2 regions of the Bacillus luti genome follow, and region 1 is predicted to be linked to the other one. Evidence: riboswitches for the same ligand, from Rfam matches in the RefSeq annotation. Region 1 holds a riboswitch; the other holds the start of a gene.
What was found. Region 1 has a riboswitch for thiamine pyrophosphate ahead of thiT (energy-coupled thiamine transporter ThiT). Riboswitches for the same ligand answer to the same signal wherever they lie in the genome.
Positions count from the first base shown of each region.

Region 1 (4,437 bases):
TCTGTAACATATATTTATGCGATGGCTTCTTTACAACCTGTAGATGAAGCTGTACAAATGGTGCAAGATTATTACATCTACATTATTGCATTTGTGGTCGTTCTCATTTTTCTAGCTTCGTTCTATTACTCAAAACAAATTGCAAAACCGTTATTAAAAATAAATGATACAACGAAGAAAATAGCGCATTTAGATTTTACAGAAAAAATACCGATTACTTCAAAAGATGAAATTGGGGATTTATCGAAAAATATTAATGTGCTATCGAATAAACTCCATTCGCATATTGGACAGCTAGAACAAGATATTGAAAAAGAAAGAAAGTTAGAAAATACGCGGAAAGAATTTATTTCTGGTGTTTCGCATGAATTAAAAACACCGCTGAGTATTATGAAAAGCTGTATTTCCATTTTAAAAGATGGGGTAGCTGAACATAAAAAAGAATACTATTTTCAAGCGATGGAACGAGAAGTAGACAAAATGGATACGTTAATATTGGATATGCTTGAGTTAGCTAAATTTGAGTCAGGCACGTATAAAATGAAAAAGGATTTATTTTATATTGATACAGTAATTGAAGACATATGTGAACATCTTTCTGTGGAAATAGAGAAAAAAGAACTTCGTGTTCATAAAAATATAGGTCCATTTGAAGTGATGGCAAATCAAGGCCGGATTGAACAAGTCATTGTGAACTTCATTACGAATGCGATACGTTATACACCAAATAAGGAAGATATTATTGTTTCTACAATAGATGAAAAAGGTCGTATAAAAGTATGTATTGAAAATAAAGGTACTCACATTGAAGAAGAGCAGTTAGATAAAATTTGGGATCGTTTTTATCGCGTGGATGCAGCTCGCCAGCGTTCACAGGGGGGAACAGGGCTTGGTCTTGCGATTTCAAAAAATATTTTAGAACTGCACGATGCTGAATATGGGGCAGAAAATACAGAAGATGGTGTGTTATTTTACTTCTATTTACAGAAAAAAGCGTAGATGATGCATGCTACGCTTTTTTTAATTTATTTTCATATTATCTTTACCTAATCTTTATTTTTAAGCGATATAATCTGGTTAGAATATGAGGTTATGTAAGGAGTCGATGAACCGTGCATAGCAATTGGCTAAGTATAATGGTATTTATTTTCTTTTGTGCATTTATTGTATTTTTAATTGATATTACGATATGAAAAAAAAGCGCTTATTAAGCGCTTTTTTTGTTTGCATTTATTTGAGAAGCACCGATGCTTTTGAATAAGCGTGGTGAAGTTCTAAATAAAAGGAATAGTAATACTGTGCATAAGGCGAAAGAACCAAGCATTGTACTACCGTTTACAATTAATGAATATAGCACAGCAGATTGACCTTTCGGTGCATATTGTCCCCAGAAAATAATACCGGCGATAAAGTGACAGAAGTAGCGTGCAAAGCTACCGACAAATGTTGCAAGGATCATGTAAACAAGTGCTTTCTTTTTTTTGTTTTGCTTTGATGCAGGTTTATCTTTACGGCTACCTAAGTTGGATTGGTCTTCATTAGATGAAAGAAGAGCATTTTGAATTGGACGATAGAATAAACCAGCAAATCCAATAAAAGCAAAGGCAATGAAGTACTCAATGAATGCTTGAATAGGTGTTAAGATGTAAGCATCTCCTACGACAATTTGTAATAGTCCCCAAATTAATCCTCCTAAGAAAGCCATTTTGAAGCCCCAGCGGTATGCGATAATAAAAATAGGAATCATTGCAAATGAAATGGAACCACCTGTTGGAAGTTTAAGTGATAATGGTAAAATATCGATAATCATGGCGAAGGCTGCAAGAATAGCAGATTCGATCATCGCTTGTAAATTGGTGTTACGCATGTTGTCTCCCCCTAAATCCAAGTTGTACAAAAAAGAACATTATCATAGGAGGATACGAAATACGTAAATAAAAAAGAGGTATGTATTTCGGACGTTTGCACAATCCCTGCGTTAGCATTAACTAACAGGTTCGAAGGGTCGGAACGAAGGTGTTCCCTCTCAGCAGCATGGCTCCCCCTGTGATAACGAGATTCTTTATTTGCTATTGTTTATTGTAAGCGAAATGGATGAGAATGGCAAACGAATCTGTTATGACAATTATTGAAATAGAATTGTATTGAAATGTTAATAAATATGAAGCAAAAAGATATAGTACAAGAGAAATAGAGTGTGCTATAATTCTTTTGAAAATAATTATCATTCTCTTCTGAGGGGGAAGGTTATGAGCTTAGTAGATATTAAAATTGGCGAGAAAGTGTTAGTAAAAAGTATTCAGTCGTTAGATCAGTTACTAAAGAGAAGACTGGCTGCTTTCGGTCTTTCTGAAGGAAGCGAACTTCGCATGAAACAGAAAGCGATGTTCAAAGGTCCTTGTACATTGGAGTGTCGTGGACAGTTAATTAGTATTCGTCATTGTGACGCGAAAATGATAAAGGTGGAATTAGCGTGAATAAGGTAGCTTTGCTAGGGAATCCGAATACAGGGAAAACATCATTATTTAATGCACTTACTGGTTCTTATGAATATGTAGGAAACTGGAGCGGTGTAACAGTAGAAAAGAAGGTTGGTAAATTAAAAGATAAGCAAGGAACATTAATTGATTTACCAGGCGTCTATGATTTAAATCCAGTTTCACGTGATGAAGGTGTTGTAACAAACTTTCTACTAACAGAAGAATTTAATCATATGTTAAATATCGTGGATTCTTCGCAGTTTGAACGAAATATGCATTTAACGTTGCAATTACTTGAATTTGGTAAGCCCGTTTCAATTGGTCTAAATATGGTTGATGTGGCGAAGCAAAGAGGAATTGTCATTGATGTAAAGCGGTTATCAGAATTACTAGGAGTAACAGTCATTCCTGTTGTTGCAAGAAGTGGAAAAGGCTGTGAAGAATTACTTACGACTCTTAAAGAAAATGACAAAAAAGATAAAAACTCATTCATTATTTCATATGGTTTACAAATGGATGAAGGGATTAGAGAAGTAATTACTCTTTTAGAGACAGCGAATTATGAGCATCCAAGATGGCTAGCCCTTCAATTTTTAAGCAATAACGAAGTAGTAGAAAAAGAAATGAAAGCACTACCAATTTATAAGGAACTTGTAGCCGTTCGATCTCGCTTAGAAGAAAAACTTGATTGTACGTTAGAGGAGCATATTTACAAGACTCGTGAAGCGTATATTGAAAAGTTAAAAACAAATGTTATGAAGCATGAGAAAGAAGGAAAAATTCCTTTTTCGGAAAAAATTGATAGGTTAATTACGCATAAAATTTTAGGACTTCCAATCTTTTTAGCAGTTATGTTTTTTATTTTTCAGGTTACGTTTACGTGGATTGGGACACCGTTATCTGATATGTTAGATGGATTTTTTGGTGGGCAGCTTACGGATTGGGTAACGGCTGGACTTACAAGTGTTGGTGCTTCTGATTTTATTCAAGCACTCGTTACAGAAGGTATTATTGCTGGTGTTGGTGCTGTATTAGTATTCGTGCCACAAATCTTTGCACTATTCTTTTTCATTTCATTATTAGAAGACTCAGGATATATGGCGCGAATTGCAGTTGTTATGGATAGGATTATGGAGTTCTTTGGCTTAAACGGTAAAGCTTTTATTCCGATGATTATCGGTTTTGGATGTAACGTTCCAGGAATTATGGCGGCGAGAACGATTGAACAAGAGAAAGAGCGTTTACTTACAGTTTTAGTAACACCATTTATGTCTTGTTCAGCACGTTTACCTGTATATGCATTATTTGCGGGAGTATTCTTCCCTAATAGTCAGGCGACTGTTGTATTTTCTTTATATGTTGCAGGTATTGTTCTGGCATTACTCGTTACAAAAATTATGTCTCTTACGATTTTGAAAGCGGAAAAATCTATTTTCGTAATTGAATTACCACCTTACCGTGTACCACAAGCAAAAACATTATGGCTGAGCACATGGGAGAAAGGGAAAGGATTTGTTCGTAAAGCTGGTACATTCATCTTCGGTGGATCGGTTGTCATTTGGTTATTAAATTATGCAGGTCCATCAGGATTTGGTGTTGATATGGGAGACAGTTATTTAGCAATGATTGGTGGATTTATTGCACCACTGTTTGCCCCACTTGGTTTTGGAACATGGCAAGCTGCAGCATCCCTTTTAACAGGATTTTTAGCGAAGGAAGTTGTTGTTTCAACAATGGCAATCATTTATGCGGTTAAAGAAGATGTGCTTGGAAATGTAATGGGAGCACATTATACAGCATTATCAGCTTATGCATTTATGTTCTTTATTTTATTATATGTTCCGTGTTTAGCGACGGTGGCTGTTATTAAACGTGAAACAGGATCAGCGAAGTGGACGATTTTCTCAGTCGTTTATCCACTCGTAGTTGCTTATGTATTAACGCTCATTATATACCA
Region 1 covers NZ_CP040336.1:565,259-569,695, forward strand. Annotated here, with positions in the region: gene EUC40_RS02915 (sensor histidine kinase) at 1-999, shown strand, start outside; gene thiT (energy-coupled thiamine transporter ThiT) at 1,208-1,867, opposite strand; TPP riboswitch at 1,953-2,055, opposite strand; gene EUC40_RS02925 (FeoA family protein) at 2,250-2,477, shown strand; gene feoB (ferrous iron transport protein B) at 2,474-4,437, shown strand, end outside.

Region 2 (4,437 bases), 1.1 Mb from region 1:
ATGGGAAGTTAGCCCGTCTTTCCATGCCAAACACAATTGAAATGGTTATGTTAACGATCGCAGCTCTTATTATTATTTTCTGTAAACCAAATGTAGAAAGCATTGTTTCTGGTAATGTCTTCAAAGCGGGCGCAACAGCAGTTGTTGCTATTTTCGGTATCGCTTGGATGGGAGATACTTTCTTTAACGGAAACTTAAATATGATTCAAGGATCTATTCAGCATTTAGTAACAAGTGCACCGTGGCTATTTGCTATCGCATTATTCATTCTATCTATTTTACTGTACAGCCAAGCAGCAACAGTTCGTGCTTTAATGCCACTTGGACTATCTCTTGGTATTCCACCAGCATTACTAATTGCGATGTTCCCTGCAGTAAACGGATACTTCTTCATTCCAAACTACGGGACAATCGTTGCTGCCATTAACTTTGACCGCACTGGTACAACAGGCATCGGGAAATATGTACTAAATCATAGCTTTATGATTCCTGGCCTAATTGCAACCTTTACTTCTATCGGAATTGGAATGCTCTTAATATCAATTATGTTTTAAAGAAAAAGCACAAACCTACAATTTTAAAGGGTTTGTGCTTTTTTAATCAAACGTTTGTTTAAATATTTTTAAACGTCATTCTTCCATTATATTCTTTACTTATTTGTGTAAAGTTCCTTTTTTCTACAAACTCTTATTTACTTCCTCTACTAGCTTCTTCGTACTTTCATAAGCAGATTCAGCTAAACTAATCGCGGAAATAACGGAAACACCGTCCGCACCGGATTCTATAACAGAAGCGGTATTTTCAATTGTAATGCCACCAATCCCAACGATTGGTATTGTAATTCCTTGTTCTCTAAAATGAGCTAATCCTTTCGTTCCTTGAACAGCTTTCGTGTCTTTTTTTGTACTCGTTGGGAAAATAGGTCCAACGCCTAAATAGTCAGCCCCATTTTCAATTGCCCAGCGCGCTTCTTCAATTGTATGTGTAGATACACCGATAATTTTATCACCCATTCTTTCACGAACAGATGTAATTCCCTCATCATCCTGTCCAACGTGAACACCATCTGCATCTAGTTCAATGGCTAATTCAACATCGTCATTTACAATAAACGGTACACCATACTCCTTGCAAAGTGCTTGCACCTCTTTGGCAAACTGTAAACGTTTCTCTCCCGTTAAAGCTCCTTCTCCCTTTTCACGAAATTGGAAAAGTGTCACTCCGCCATCTAACGCTTCTTTCAATACAGCTAGCGGATCCTTCATGCAATTATTACTTCCCATAATAAAATACACTTGCAATAGCTTAGACATTTTATCTATTTCAATGCGTGCCATTTCTTTCACTCCCTCTTACTCTAACTCCTCAATCTTTCCATACTTCTCAATATCATCTGAAGTTGTATTCGCTAATTGATTTAAAAATTCAATTTGGAAACTACCAGGACCTTTTTCTACTGTTTTAGCCGCTGCTAGTTCCGCTGCGACTCCATAAAATGTTAATGCCGCCGCGGCTGCCTTTACGTAATCTTTTTCTACCGCTGTAAAAGCTCCTATTACAGAAGTTAGTAAACAACCTGTTCCCGTAACTTTCGTTAAAATAGGATGACCATTTCGAATAAAAACAGTTCGCTCTCCATCTGTAACAACATCTTCTTGTCCAGTAATTACCGCAACTGTATTCAATTCGTCTGCTGCCTGTTTTGCAATACTTACAACATTCCCTTGTCCAGCACCAGCATCTACCCCTTTAATTTCCCATCTCTCATTAATAACGTTCGCTATTTCTGCTGCATTTCCGCGGATAACAGCTAAATCTATTTCAGCTGGAATATGTCTCGCAACTTCTGTTCGATACGACGTTGCTCCTGCACCAACTGGATCAAACAACACAGGTACATTGTTCATATTTGCTGCTTTACCAGCAAGTAACATCGCTTCTACTTCCTCAGGACGAAGTGTCCCCATGTTTAATACTAAAGCTCCCGCAATGCTAGCCATTTCTGCTACTTCTTCTTTTGCATACGCCATTACAGGCGATGCCCCTAACGCTAACAAACCGTTAGCTGTAAAATTTGTTACAACAACATTTGTAATATTATGAACGAGCGGATTAGAATCTCTTACTAAATCCACTACTTTACTAATTTCTTGTACATTCATTTTTTTCATCTCCTAACTATAATGGTGGGAGATACACAAAAAGACACTTTGCGTACGCAAAGTGTCTGAATATGTGCTTTTACACTCTCCCTACGCTGGCATTATCCAACAGGTTCAAATGGTCAATGACGGATTGATAGTCATACTCTCAGTTTGCATCCACAAACTCCCATGTGTTTATTATTCATCTACTTCAAAGTCTACTCTTATTCTAATAAAATAACAAGTTCTTTACCTTTCCGTCCTTAAAATGACAATACGGTCTGAATAACAAGAAACAAATTTTTTTGCTATTTTAATAGAAACATCTTCAACACCATTTTCATTTCCATTCATCAAAAAGCATTCAAACTTCGCGCGTAACTGAATCTCAAGAAGATGTATGCTATATTTAACGTATGGAATTTTGAAAGGATGTTTTAAATATGGTAAAAAGCGTTGTAATCGCTGAAAAACCTTCCGTTGCACGAGATATTGCTCGCGTACTGAAGTGTGGTCAACTCCCCCCACTGAGTTAAAACGTTTCAGTAGGGTATTGAGTTAGAACGCTAGGTCTTTTCGTCTATCGCTAGACAGTTTGACGCTCTAGCATTCATGCCACCTTATGGTAACACCCCAAGTAAGTTTTTGGTTGGTACTGGAAACGAACAATAGTTTCCCCACTTGCACCGCCCTTTCGAGAAAGAGCAATTCTTCCTTTTGGAAGAAGCCACCACTCAGATGAATCCGGCGTGTGCTACAAGCCCCGACAAGTCGAGTACACATGGATGGTTGACACACCCACTAAACTATGCGCGAAGCAACAGCCTTACGTTTTTGCACCTCTAATAGAATCGGCGTTTTCACTTTGAGATTTTCATCCAATTCTACAACTTTTGATTTTTGCAATGTGTTCAACGCACCATTAATATCAGCGTGGATACATGCCCCTGCTTTACTTTGGTACAGACCACGAGTGATTCGTTTGCCACTAAAGTGATAATGCGTCCTATCATCCTTAGACCAAACTGGCACCCTATCTTTATCAAGAAAACTAGCTTTTGAAGTATAACTTTCTTCTTGTTTCAAAAATCGGATGCCTTCTTTTACACATTTATTCTCAATTGCTGCGATCAGTTTATGAAAGGGGATTTGAACAAATTTTTGATTATTCTTTTTTTCCATATCAGATTTTTGTTTCCAACCAGCGTTATAGCCTATGACAACCGTATCTATGCTAAATGCTTTCACTTTTTTGAACAACAAGCCTACAGTTTGTGAAATGTAACCATTTATTTGTCTTTCCCGTTTATGCCAAAGTGTAGCCATTTGATTTGTTACAACTCGTTTCGAGATTCCATTTTTCATATTTTTCCGTTGGAGATTACTTATCATTTTGTTGAAGTACTGATTAATAGATTTTAGTTTTTTTCCATCAATTAAAAATGCATCACCTGTATTTGTCACGCAACTTAACAATCTGTCTACACCTAAATCGCAACTCAAAGCGTTACTAGTAGTCGTGGATGTTTTCTTCATTTGAGAAACGTGCATTTCATATGTATAATGCACCTCAAAGAACCGACCTTTTTGCTTCGGTACAATTTCAATGTAGGAGATTTTTTATTTATTAAATTTTTAGGCATACGTATTTTAATGGATCCAAATTTTTTCCTGAATGCAACACTCATCGGAATCATCCAATACCCGTTATCATCCACTTTTGGAACTTGATAGATTTCAATAATTCGTTTGTCAGTGGAACGAGAATAATTCGGAAACTTCGGACGACCTGTGAATGTTTCAGGTTTTTTCTTCCACTGTTCCCATGCTTTAAAAAAGCCCGTCACTTCTGTAAATAAGGCTCTACGAATGGCTTGAACAGAGTTTGATTGCATGCTCGAGTAGTTCATATCGGCTTGCATAGCAGTGTCCACTTCTTTTACAGTAGCCATTTTATTATGGTTCAAATAACTTTGTTTAATCGTGTACAAGCCAACATTTCGCAGTGCTTTTGAACTATGCGACATGCGCTGAAGTAAACGAAATTCTTTAGCTGTGAGACAAGCTCGTCCGATATTCTGTTTCTGAGTGAATCGTTGTATGTTTTCCCTTTTCTTTTGTTTACGTAATACTTTCACCGCTTTCTTTCTGTCCATTGTTTTCACCACCTTTCTTAGAGGGTTCATTAAAATTATTTCTTTCCTAAGATAAAACATCATCTTAGGAAATCTCGTTTCACGAAACGCGAACTAACACTTTTGTAACTGTTAATTACTTTTGACAAATCAATATT
Region 2 covers NZ_CP040336.1:4,695,645-4,700,081, forward strand. Annotated here, with positions in the region: gene EUC40_RS23750 (anaerobic C4-dicarboxylate transporter family protein) at 1-554, shown strand, start outside; gene thiE (thiamine phosphate synthase) at 678-1,337, opposite strand; gene thiM (hydroxyethylthiazole kinase) at 1,353-2,162, opposite strand; TPP riboswitch at 2,233-2,345, opposite strand; partial or broken gene EUC40_RS23765 (RNA-guided endonuclease TnpB family protein) at 2,946-4,300, opposite strand; partial or broken gene EUC40_RS27375 (transposase) at 4,369-4,437, opposite strand, start outside.
Region 2: it holds a riboswitch for thiamine pyrophosphate, as region 1 does, so the genes downstream of both, thiM (hydroxyethylthiazole kinase) here and thiT (energy-coupled thiamine transporter ThiT) in region 1, are expected to answer to the same signal.